4 regions of the Erwinia sp. AK-PDG3-5 genome follow, and region 4 is predicted to be linked to each of the others. Evidence: predicted binding sites of a transcription regulator. Region 4 holds the regulator's gene; each other region holds the start of a gene.
What was found. Region 4 encodes Fur, which represses iron uptake genes when iron is present. Its sites were predicted from a motif close to ATAATAATGAGAACNACTATCAA; they were not measured.
Positions count from the first base shown of each region.

Region 1: AC1UKS_RS13110 (TonB-dependent siderophore receptor) is a predicted target of Fur. The motif match lies at 1,757-1,779, and genes of this name have one in related genera.
Region 2: exbB (tol-pal system-associated acyl-CoA thioesterase) is a predicted target of Fur. The motif match lies at 1,894-1,916, and genes of this name have one in related genera.
Region 3: efeU (iron uptake transporter permease EfeU) is a predicted target of Fur. The motif match lies at 1,829-1,851, and genes of this name have one in related genera.

Region 1 covers NZ_CM165967.1:2,853,542-2,856,688, reverse strand. The annotation lists gene AC1UKS_RS13110 (TonB-dependent siderophore receptor) at 1-1,666, opposite strand, end outside; gene AC1UKS_RS13105 (MFS transporter) at 1,893-3,147, opposite strand, start outside.
Region 2 covers NZ_CM165967.1:765,520-768,666, forward strand. The annotation lists gene AC1UKS_RS03515 (DedA family protein) at 1-428, opposite strand, end outside; gene metC (cystathionine beta-lyase) at 535-1,734, opposite strand; gene exbB (tol-pal system-associated acyl-CoA thioesterase) at 1,984-2,715, shown strand; gene exbD (TonB system transport protein ExbD) at 2,721-3,143, shown strand.
Region 3 covers NZ_CM165967.1:1,961,179-1,964,325, forward strand. The annotation lists gene putP (sodium/proline symporter PutP) at 199-1,683, shown strand; gene efeU (iron uptake transporter permease EfeU) at 1,902-2,735, shown strand; gene efeO (iron uptake system protein EfeO) at 2,789-3,147, shown strand, end outside.
Region 4 covers NZ_CM165967.1:3,319,733-3,322,879, reverse strand. The annotation lists gene AC1UKS_RS15405 (beta-N-acetylhexosaminidase) at 1-1,474, shown strand, start outside; gene fur (ferric iron uptake transcriptional regulator) at 1,535-1,978, opposite strand; gene fldA (flavodoxin FldA) at 2,337-2,867, opposite strand; gene ybfE (LexA regulated protein) at 3,018-3,147, opposite strand, start outside.

The DNA.
Region 1 (3,147 bases), 470 kb from region 4:
TACCGGCCGGCTCATAATAGGAACCGACCACAACGCGGTTACCCACGTCTTTCTGCGTCAGATCGTAAACCGCAACCGAGTAGAGATCGGACGTGCCGTTCGGCTGGTATTTCACCCCGGCTTCATACTGCTCGGAGGTGGTTGGCTTCAGCAGATTGCCATCTTCACCGGACAGTGACTGCGGCGTAATGGCCTGGCTGTAGCTGGCATATGGCGAAATGCCATTGTCGAACGCATACAGCAGGGCGGCACGGCCACTGACGTGATCGTCCTGACGACGGTTTTTGGTGCTGGTTGAGTAATCATCCGTTTCCGACACGATGCGGTCATAACGGCCAGACAGATCGAGGTGCCATTTCTGCCAGGTCATTTCATCCTGCAGATAGACGCCGGTCTGGTAATAACGACGCTGCGAATCGGTAAAGTCGTAGCTCAGACGATCGCCGACGGCCTGGCCGGTCAACGCGTTCAGCTGATTTGCATAGCCGCTGGCATCGCTCAGATCGTTCTTGTACTGGTGGTATTCACCGCCGAGCACAACTTTATGATCCACTTCGCCAGTGGCGAAATCGGCTTCCAGCTGGTTATCGATGGCGTACGCATCCAGCGAAGAGCGTGAACCGGAGTAGTAGCGGTTCAGCAGATTCGGGTTATCGGCGTCCCAGCCAATCTGATAAACCTGATCGAGGTTGACGTTGGAGTGGGAATAGCTGGCGTTAGAACGGAACGCCCAGGTGTCGTTAAAGCGGTGAGCGAATTCGTAGCTGTAAATTTGCTCGTTACGCTTGAACTGATCCAGCGAGCTGTCGCCGTCGTAGAAACCGTTGCTGAGCTTGCGGCCGTTATGTTCGGTGATGCTGCCATCGCCCGGTACGGCACCGTGATAGCCGCCGGACGGGTCTTTCTGCAGATAGGCACGCAGCAACAGCGAGGTATCTTCATCCGGCTGCCACAGCACGGAAGGGGAGATGGCGTATTTTTCTTCACGGGTGTGATCGTACTGGGTGTCACTGTTGCGGGTGATGCCGGTCAGACGAAACGCCCACTGATCGTTAATCGCATTGGTGTAATCAAAGGCGGCGCTGTTGGTGGAATTGGTGCCGGTAGAGGCACGGAAGTGGCCTTCAGGCGTGAACTGTGGACGCTTGGAGGTTTCCATCACCAGTCCACCCGGCACGGTCTGACCATACAGGGCAGAAGACGGGCCTTTGATCACATCGATACGGTCCAGGAACCAGGGATCGACCTGCAGGACGTTATAGCTGCCCGGATCGCTCATCAGACGCAGGCCATCGAGGAAGATGTTATCAACATCCCCACCGTGGAAGCCGCGAAGAGAAACGGTGTCATAACGGGTTGCGGCTCCGGCAAAGTTAGTAAAGGCACCGGCGGTATAGTTCAGCGCCTGGTTAACGTCCATCGCGCCCTGGTCTTCCATCTGCTGACGGGTGACCACGGAAACGGACTGGGCGGTGGTGATCAGTGGACGATCGGTTTTGGTTGCGCCTTTGCTGGTTTTAGCCGTGTAACCCTCTGTTGGCGTGGTCGCCGTTTCTGCGGGTTGCGCGGTAACGACCAGCGTCTCGGCCGCAAAGGTGAAAGCAGGTGTAGCCAGAGCGATGGAGCAAAGCAAAGCAGAACGCTTTAAAGAAAAAGCCATTCTCATTGTCAATTCCCTTACAAAATGCGAAGAAAGGTCCGCTGACGCTGTTACAGTGAAAGACGCGTCGTGACGGTAATGTAAAGATTTATGATAATCTCAATGAGAATTATTATCTTTCCGTAACATACTTTCAAGCATTGAATTTGCTTATCTATTCACTTGCAAAAATAAGGGAATTATATCGCCGGCAGGAGAGGCCAGCGGAGCGCGCCGCTGGCTTGAGGTGAGTCTAAGGCTTGAGGTCGTGCAGATGATCGTCGCGGTTTAGCGTCAGCAGCGCCAGCGCACTGATCGCCCCGGTGATCATCACATACCACGCTGGGATATAGATATTTCCGGTTTGTTTGATCAGCCCGGTGATAATCAGCCCGGCACAGCCGGAGAAAACGGCGTTAGAAAGTGAATAGGCCAGGCCCAGGCCGGTATAGCGAATGCGGGTAGGAAACATCTCGGCCAGCATCGCCGGACCGGGACCGGCAATCATCCCCACTACCGCACCGGCTATCAGCACGGCTAATCCTTTCAGCCAGAGCGCGGCGTCCGGTTGCTGCAACAGGGCCAGCAGTGGGTAGCTAAACAGCACCACCACCAGCATCGCCAGCAGCATAATACTGCGTCGGCCATAGCGATCGCTGAGCCTTCCCGCCGGTAAAATGGTTAACGCAAAACCGACGTTGCCCAATACCGTTGCCAGCAACGCCTGCTGAAAACTGGCATGCAGTGCGGTCTGCAACCACGAGGGCATCACCACCAGGAAGGTGTAGCCCGCGGCCGACCAGCCCATCATTCTGCCAATACCCAGTACGATGGCTTTCACGACTGAAGACAGCGGCGCGGGTTCAAGCTTCTGCGCTTTGGCAAAGGTGGGCGGCTCTTCCAGCTGTGACCGCAGCCACAGCGCTACCAGCCCCATCGGTAACGCCAGCAGGAAGGGAATTCGCCATCCCCAGCCTTTCAGCTGTTCGGGCGTGAGCAGCGCGGACAGCAAGGCCACCAGACCGGCACCTGCCAGTAACCCCAGCGCGACGGTGAAGGATTGCCACGCGCCGTAGCGTCCGCGTTTTCCCGCCGGGGCGAATTCGGTCATCAGCGCCACCGCACCACCAAATTCCCCGCCGGCGAACAGCCCTTGCAGCATCCGCAGCAGGGTCAGAAGCAGCGGTGCCGCCACGCCGACGGTAGCATAAGTGGGCATCAGTCCAATCAGAAAGGTCGCCAGCGTCATCAGCAGCAGCACCGCAATCAGCGTCGGCTTGCGGCCGATGCGGTCGCCGATGCGACCAAAAATCATCGCGCCAATCGGCCGACAAAAGAAGGCCAGCGCAAAGGCGGCGTAGGTGAGGATCAGGCTGGTCAGATCGCTCTCACCGTCCAGATGGAAAAAGTTAGCGGCGATCACCGTCGCCAGAAAGCCGTACACCGCGAATTCATACCATTCGATAAAGTTGCCAACCGATCCGGCAATTAACATTTTTTTCTCAGGG
Region 2 (3,147 bases), 2.2 Mb from region 4:
GCCATGGTCGGCAGAATGGTGCGCACAAAGCCCAGAAAACGGCCAACGATCAAAGCCGTCAAACCGTGGCGATGAAACAGATTCCACGCCCGCTGGTGATACTGCACCGGCAGATGCATCAGCCAGCTTTTCACCAGCCGCGTATTGCCCAGCCAGCGCCCCTGTAAATAGCTAAGCCAGCAGCCGAGGCTGGCGGCCAGCGTCAGGATCGCCACCGTAGGCACAAAGTCCATCACCCCTTTGGCAATCATCGCGCCTGCCAGTAACAGCAGGCTGTCGCCCGGCAAAAACGAGGCGGGCAACAGGCCATTTTCAAGAAACAGGGTAGCGAACATAATGCAATAAACTACCCAAATGACGTCCGGATTGGCCAGCGCAGCAAAATCCTGATGCCACAGCGCCTGAACAATCTCATGCAATACACCCATCTTAATTCCTGTTTACTGCGTTAAGCTGCCATTGTAGCGCTAATCCCCTCACCACACTTTGATCAAGGGCGCGGATGTCGCACCGTTAATCGTCCGTTTAGCTTTATCAGGCAGGACAGGCGGAAAGACGAGCAAATCCGGCAGCCAGGTCTTCAATCAGGTCGTCAACGTTCTCCAGGCCAATATGCAGGCGCACCAGCGTGCCAGTAAAATCCACGCCGCCGGCCGGCCGGATTTCCGCCAGCTCCTCCGGTTGATTAGCGAGGATCAGCGACTCGTAGCCGCCCCAGGAATAGGCCATGCTGAAGTGTTCGAAGCGATCGAGATACTCAGCCAGCTGCGGGTCGGTCAAACGCGCTTTCAGCACAAAGGAGAACAGGCCGCTGCTGCCGGTAAAGTCGCGTTGCCAGAATTCATGTCCCTTACATTGTGGCAGAGCAGGGTGATTGACCACGGAAACTTCGGCCCGATCCGCCAGCCAGTTGGCGACCTTTATTGCGCTTTCTTCATGCTGACGTAGGCGCACGGCCAGCGTTCTTAATCCCCGGCTGGCCATATAGGCGGTATCGGCATCGACCATCTGACCCATCAGATAGGAGTTTTCACGCAGCTGTGCCCAGCAACGTTCATTGGCAACGGCGGTACCGATCATCGCGTCGGAGTGACCAATCAGATACTTGGTGCCGGCCTGAATAGAAATATCCACACCAAAATCCAGCGCGCGGAACAGAATGCCGGCGGCCCAGGTATTGTCGATCATGATCACCGCATCCGGCGCTTTGCTGCGCACGGCGGCGACAATCGCCGGGACATCCTGCACTTCCATGGTGATCGAAGCCGGAGATTCGAGGAACACCACTTTGGTATTTGGCTGCACCCGTTCGGCAATTTCCGCACCGATGCAGTGATCGAACCAGCTGGTGGAGACATTCATTTTGCTGAGGATTTTGGTGCAGAAGTCCTGCGTCGGCTCATACACCGAGCCCGCCATCAGCACGTTATCGCCAGCAGAAACAAAGGCCAGAATGGCGTTAGCAACCGCGGCCGCGCCGCAAGGATAGAGCGCACAGCCCGCGCCACCTTCCAGTTCGGTCATCGCGTCCTGCAGGGAAAAGTGGGTCAGCGTGCCGCGACGGCCGTAAAATAACTCGCCATCGGCGCGGCCGGCGGTACAGCGTTTTTTCTCCGCCACGCTATCAAACACCAGCGAGGAGGCCCGCTGGATCACGCTATTCACTGAGCCCTGGGTAAAACGTTTACTGCGTCCGGCGGCAATCAGCGCCGTTTCAATTTTTTTACTGGTCATCGGAATGCTCTGTTTGCGGATGTCTGGTCTGCCTTAACGTTAACACGGCAGGCGGCTGGGCGAAATTAAGCGTAGGGCACTGTGAGAAAGATTCAGCAAAAGTCGGCTGGATATGCGTTAAATCAGGAAAGTGTGTAAAAAATGTTACCCCAAAAGTAAATAGTAATGATAACCACTATCAATTCAGCACTGATTTGGTATGATCCGCACTGGTTTTTTTTACCCGTTGAATGACGTTGGAGACACAGCGTGACGAATGATTTGATGCAGACGGATCTTTCCGTCTGGGGCATGTACCAGCATGCAGACATCGTAGTAAAAGTGGTGATGATCGGCTTACTGCTGGCATCTGTCGTGACCTGGGCGATCTTCTTCAGTAAAAGTTTTGAACTCAGCGCCGCTAAACGCCGCCTGAAAAACGAGCAGAACGCGCTGGCAGGTGCACGCTCTCTGCAGGAAGCCGCGCAGATCAGCGCCAGCTTTAAAACGGGCAGCCTGACCACGCAGTTTCTGAAAGAAGCGGAAAACGAGCTGGAACTTTCCGCAGGCTCCGACGACGACAACGGCATCAAAGAGCGTACTTCTTTCCGCCTGGAGCGCCGCGTGGCGTTCTTTAGCCGTCACGCGGGCCGCGGCAACGGTTTCCTCGCCACCATCGGCGCCATCGCACCGTTCGTCGGTCTGTTTGGTACGGTGTGGGGCATCATGAACAGCTTTATCGGCATTGCCCAGACCCAGACCACTAACCTGGCGGTGGTGGCACCAGGGATTGCGGAAGCCCTGCTGGCCACCGCTATCGGCCTGGTTGCGGCCATCCCCGCCGTGGTGATCTACAACGTCTTTGCCCGCCTGATCGGCAACTACAAAGCGTCAATGGGCGATGTTGCCGCCCAGGTGATGCTGCTGCAAAGCCGCGATCTGGACCTGGCCGCCAGCGGCAGCGCACAGCGTGCGCCCGCTCAGAAACTGCGGGTAGGATAAGCACCATGGCAATGCGATTGAATGAAGATCTCGAAAGCAACGGCGAAATGCATGAAATCAACGTCACGCCGTTTATCGACGTGATGCTGGTGCTACTGATTATCTTTATGGTCGCCGCGCCGCTGGCAACGGTTGACGTCCGCGTTAACCTTCCTGCTTCCACCAGTGCGCCGCAGCCGCGTCCTGAGAAGCCGGTTTACCTGTCAATCAAAGCCGACAAGCAGCTGTTCATTGGCAACAATGCGGTGACGCCGGACACGCTGTTGAATGCGCTAAACAGCCAGACCGAAGGCAACAAAGAGACCACCATTTTCTTCCAGGCAGATAAGTCTGTGGATTATGAAACGCTGATGGGCGTGATGGATAAACTGCGTCAGGCGGGATATCTGAAGATTGGTCTGATGGGAATGGAAACCGCCGGGAAGTAACCGA
Region 3 (3,147 bases), 1.4 Mb from region 4:
TCCAGTGCAACCTGTTAAAACTCCGCCTGTGACGAAGGGTGAAATTGCTGTAACTGCTGTGTTAAATCGTTTGTGCGCCAAAGCGGTTTACGGCAGGATACCCCGCGCTGAGCCAGGGAGGTAGCGCCGCGACGTTCCAGCGGTGACTATGGATAGCTCTTACGGTGGCGCATCAACAATAATAAGTGGAGAACCTGAATGACTCTGAGTACACCAATGATGGTGACCTTTTGTGTTTATATCCTCGGCATGGTGCTGATAGGTTTTATTGCATACCGGTCTACAAAAAACTTCGATGATTACATCCTCGGCGGGCGCAGCCTGGGTAGTGTGGTCACCGCACTGTCGGCGGGGGCGTCGGATATGAGTGGCTGGCTGTTGATGGGGTTGCCTGGCGCGATTTTCCTGTCGGGCATCTCAGAAAGCTGGATTGCCATCGGCCTGACCATCGGCGCCTACCTTAACTGGAAAATTGTCGCGGGGCGTCTGCGCGTGCAGACCGAGCATCATGATAATGCGCTCACCCTGCCGGACTTCTTCTCCAGTCGTTTTGAAGATAAAAGCAAAATGCTGCGCGTCATCTCCGCACTGGTGATCCTGGTGTTCTTCACTATCTATTGTGCTTCCGGCGTCGTTGCCGGTGCGCGTCTGTTCGAAAGCACCTTCGGCATGAGTTATGAAACCGCGCTGTGGGCCGGTGCTGCGGCCACCATCATCTATACCTTCGTTGGCGGCTTCCTCGCTGTCAGCTGGACCGATACCGTGCAGGCCAGCCTGATGTTCTTCGCGCTGATCCTGACGCCGGTGATGGTGATTTTCGCCGTCGGCGGGTTGAGTGATTCACTGCAAGTGATTCAGGCGAAAAGTATCGAAAACCTCGATATGCTGAAAAACCTGAACTTTGTTGCGGTGATTTCGCTGCTGGGCTGGGGACTGGGGTACTTCGGGCAACCGCATATTCTGGCGCGCTTTATGGCCGCCGATTCCCACCGCTCAATCCGCAGCGCACGCCGCATCGGCATGATCTGGATGATCCTGTGTCTGGGTGGGGCGGTTGCAGTGGGCTTCTTCGGCATCGCTTATTTCCAGAACCATCCGGAGCAGGCGGTGGGCGTATCTGAAAACGGCGAGCGCATCTTTATTGAGCTGGCGCGCATTCTGTTCAACCCGTGGATTGCCGGTATCCTGCTGTCCGCTATCCTGGCGGCGGTGATGTCCACCCTGAGCTGTCAGCTGCTGGTGTGTTCAAGCGCACTGACGGAAGACCTGTACAAAAACTTCCTGCGCAAAAACGCCACTCAACGTGAGCTGGTGTGGGTAGGGCGCCTGATGGTTCTGCTGGTGGCGGTGATCGCCATTGCGCTGGCCTCGAACCCGGAGAACCGCGTGTTGGGACTGGTCAGCTACGCCTGGGCGGGCTTCGGTGCGGCGTTTGGTCCAGTGGTACTGTTGTCACTGATTTGGAAGCGTATGACCCGTAACGGCGCGCTGGCAGGCATGATTATCGGTGCGGCAACCGTACTGATCTGGAAGCAGTACGGCTGGCTGGATCTGTATGAAATCATCCCAGGCTTCCTGTTCGCCAGCCTGGCAATCTGGATTGTCAGCCTGATGGGCAGCGAGCCAAGCGCCGCGGCACAGCAACGTTTCGAAGCGGCAGAAATCGAATACAACACCAAATAAGTCGGTGTTTACCACCGGGCGTCGCGCTGACGCCCGGTCGGTTGACTCCCGTTCACTCTTCGCTCGGCCCGTTACAGCCCCGCCGCGCCCCTTCTCGCAGATTGCGAAAATACCCACGATGCCTCTTGTTTTTTTGTTGCCGATAATGATAATCGATATCGTTTTGATTTACGTTTCTTTACCGCAACTGAAATTCTTTCACACTCGAGGGTGTAGGCATGTTTGTTCCCTTTCTCATCATGTTACGCGAAGGCCTGGAAGCCGCGCTGATTGTCAGCCTGATCGCCAGTTACCTGAAGCGTACCCATCGCAGTGAATGGTTTGGCGCAATGTGGGTGGGCGTGTTTGTTGCCGCCACACTCTGCCTTGGCGTGGGCTACTTTATCAACGAAACCACTGGCGAATTCCCACAGAAAGAGCAGGAGCTGTTTGAAGGGATCGTGGCCGTGGTGGCCGTGTGTATCCTGACCTACATGGTGTTCTGGATGCGCAAAGTGTCCCGCAACGTGAAGGCCCAGCTGGAAGATGCCGTGGACACTGCGTTGCAGAAGGGCAAAAGCAGCGGCTGGGCGCTGATTATGATGGTGTTCCTGGCAGTTGCCCGTGAAGGCCTCGAATCGGTGTTTTTCCTGCTTGCTGCATTCCAGCAGGATGTGGGCATTGGCCCACCGCTGGGCGCCATACTGGGCCTGGCGACCGCGGTTATCCTCGGCATGCTGATCTACTGGGGCGGCGTGCGTCTAAACCTGGCGACCTTTTTCAAGTGGACCAGCCTGTTTATCCTGTTTGTGGCCGCCGGTCTGGCCGCCGGTGCAATCCGCGCCTTCCACGAAGCCGGGCTGTGGAATCATTTCCAGGACATCGCCTTTGATATGAGTAACACGCTTTCCACCAGCACCCTTATCGGTACGCTGCTGGAAGGGATGTTAGGCTACCAGGAAACGCCAAGCGTCAGCGAAGTGGCGGTCTGGTTTATCTATTTAATTCCTGCGCTGCTGCTGTTCTTTATGCCAGTGCGTCCACAGGCTACGGCAGTGCGTACCACACGCTAAGCCTTTGTCCGCGCCTGTTTTGCAGGCGCGTCACTTTTTCACAGGGATTTACTATGACTCTTCGTTTTCGCCAGCACGCGCTGAATGCTGCGCTCGTGACTTTGCTGACCGGTTCTGCCGCTGCGATGGCTGCTGATATTCCGCAAGTTAAAATCAGCGTGAATGACAAACAGTGTGATCCAATGAACGTCACGGTGAACGCGGGGAAAACCCAGTTCATCATCCAGAACAACAGCCAGAAAGGGCTGGAGTGGGAGATCCTGAAAGGGGTGATGGTGGTCGAAGAACGTGAAAATATCGCGCCTGGCTTTACCCAGAAGCTGACGGCGAATCTGGAAGCCGGTGAATATGACCTGACCTGCGGCCTGTTAAGCAATCCGAAAGGTAAGCTGATCGTCAAGGGCACCACAGC
Region 4 (3,147 bases):
GCGTTGTCATGATCTCGAAGAGAAGCGCTGTTTGCTGCCGCAGTTGGGATCGGGACCAAACAGTGATAACAGTGGCAGCGGTCATTTCAGCCGTCAGCAGTATATCGATATTGTAAAGTATGCTGATGCGCGCGGCATTCAGGTCATCCCGGAAATCGATATGCCGGCCCACGCCCGGGCAGCGGTAATCTCGATGGAAGCGCGTTACGATCGCTTGTTCAATGCCGGTCAGGAAAAAGAAGCCAATGAATTCCGCCTGCTTGATCCCAGCGACAATTCCAACACCACCTCCGTGCAGCTTTACGATCGCACCAGCTATCTCAATCCGTGCCTGAGCTCTTCGTTACGCTTTACCGATAAGGTGATAGGTGAAATTCAGGCGATGCATAACGCCGCCGGACAGCCGCTGAAGACCTGGCATTTCGGCGGGGATGAAGCCAAAAATATTCGCTTAGGATCCGGCTATTCGGATAAGAACACTCCCGTTGCAGGCACCGGTTTACTGGACTTAAGCCAGCAAGATAAGCCGTGGGCAAAATCTCAGGTCTGCCAGGTGATGATTGAAGAAGGAAAGATCGAAGACCTGGATCATCTGCCGAGCGACTTTGCCCTAAACGTCAGCAAGCAGGTTAAGGCACACGGTATCGGCAAGATGCACGCCTGGCAGGATGGTATTAAAGACGCTATAAATGCCAAAGCCTTTGCAACGGACAGGGTTGCGGTCAACTTCTGGGATACGCTGTTTTGGGGCGGTTTTGATTCTGCCAATGACTGGGCAAGCAAAGGTTATGACGTGATCGTCTCCAATCCGGATTACCTGTATCTCGATTTTCCTGCCGAGGTGAATCCGCTGGAGCGGGGATACTACTGGGGAACACGCTTTACCGATGAACGAAAAATCTTCCACTTCGCGCCGGATAACTTGCCACAAAACGCCGAGACTTCCGTCGATCGCGACGGCAAACCCTTCACGGCTAAAACTGACAAGCCCTGGCCCGGCGCTCACGGCATCTCCGCTCAACTGTGGAGTGAAACCACCCGTACCGACGCGCAGGTGGAGTACAAGCTTTTCCCTCGCATTCTTTCCGTGGCTGAACGCGCCTGGCACCGCGCAGCCTGGGAGCAGGATTATAAAGCCGGCAAAGAGTATACCGGCGGCAAAACTCGCTTTGTTGACCAGCAGGCTCAGCTGAAGGACTGGCAGCGGTTTGCCAATCTTCTGGGGCAACATGAGTTGGCAAAACTGGATAAAGCCGGCATTGCCTATCGCTTGCCGATACCCGGTGGGGTGGTGCAGGACGGGAAGCTGATGGTCAATACCGAGTTACCGGGCTTAGCCGTTGAGTACAGCCTGGACGAAGGGGCGACCTGGCAGCAGTGGCAGGCGGATCAACCGCCGGCGGCGGCGGGTAAGGTTTTGCTGCGTACGCGCAGTCCTGATGGTCTGCGCGTCAGCCGGACGGAAACGCTGTAACGGGTCTACAGGCAAAAAAAAACCGGTGAAAGATCACCGGTTTTTTGCTGTTAGTGTAGATTACTTGTCGTGCAGCGTCTCATCTTCACGGCAGTCACCGGTTGAGCAGTGACCATAAAGGTACAGGCTGTGGTTACTGAGTTTGATGCCGTGGCGCGTGGCAATATCACGCTGGCGAGCTTCGATGTTTTCATCACGGAACTCGATCACCTTGCCACAATCCAGGCAAATCAGATGATCGTGGTGATGCTGCTGAGTCAGTTCGAAAACGGATTTACCACCTTCGAAATTATGACGGGTAACGATCCCGGCATCATCAAATTGGTTAAGAACGCGGTAAACCGTCGCCAGACCAATCTCTTCGCCCATGTCAATCAGACGCTTATACAAGTCTTCCGCACTGACGTGATGGCCCTCAGGTTCCTGAAGTACTTCCAGAATTTTAAGTCGTGGAAGCGTGACTTTCAGGCCGGCCTTCTTTAATGCGGTGTTATTGTCAGTCATGCGGATATTGTCCTGTTACTTTGCTAGTCACTTTGTGGCTGAAAAGCCCTGAACATCGGTCGTCGCGAAAAGCCAAACGTCTCATTATAGAACTGATATTTCGAAATGAACACCGCTGATGCATCTCAATCAAGGGAGGTAAGGAGAAGAGTCGTTACGTCCGTGAGAGCAAGCGGTTGGGCTAACATTTCGCTCTGCCTCATCATAGTCGCTATTAGAGCGAAAGGCGCTGAGAAAGCGGGTGACCGATGGCGATATTTTACAGATTTGCAGATGAAAGTTACAAAAATGTGTCTATTACTTCTATAGAAAAAACCACTGGCCTGATGTGAGATACCTCCCAATCAGGCCGGTCTGATTACGCTTCCAGGATTTCTTTCAGCTGGAGCTCGTCATAAATCTGTTTGACCCACTGCTCGGTGCGCTCACTGGTGAGTTCTGGCTGACGATCTTCGTCAATAGCCAGACCGAGGAAGTGCTTATCATCCGCCAGCCCTTTCGAGGCTTCAAAATGGTAGCCTTCAGTTGGCCAGTGGCCGACGATCACCGCGCCTTTAGGCTCAATAATGTCGCGGATGGTGCCCATCGCGTCACAGAAGTACTCAGCGTAATCTTCCTGATCGCCACAGCCGAACAGCGCAACAAGCTTGCCGTTGAAATCAATTTCTTCCAACGTCGGGAAGAAATCATCCCAGTCGCACTGCGCTTCGCCGTAGTACCAGGTTGGGATACCGAGCAGCAGAATATCAAAGGCTTCAAGGTCTTCTTTGCTGCTTTTAGCGATATCATGAACTTCAGCCACCTCTTTACCGAGCTGCTTTTGGATCACTTTTGCAATGTTTTCTGTATTGCCCGTATCGCTGCCAAAGAAAATGCCTACGATTGCCATGACTTACTAACCTCTTGAAACGTATTGATAGGGTAAAGGCTGCTTATTACAGATACCGGCAATGATAGCAGACAGCTACAGGGGGATAAATGAGTAATCCGCCTGCTTTTGTCGCTTTGTGCTTCACCGGGGGGGGCTGAAAGCGCCTGTTCAGCGGTCCCGATCGGCCAACTGCGCCATGACCATTTCTTCAATCAGCTCGCTGCGGCTCATATTACGCTGCTCGGCAAGCTGGTTCAGAGCATCAACCGCGTCACTGTTCATTTTCAGTTCAACGCGC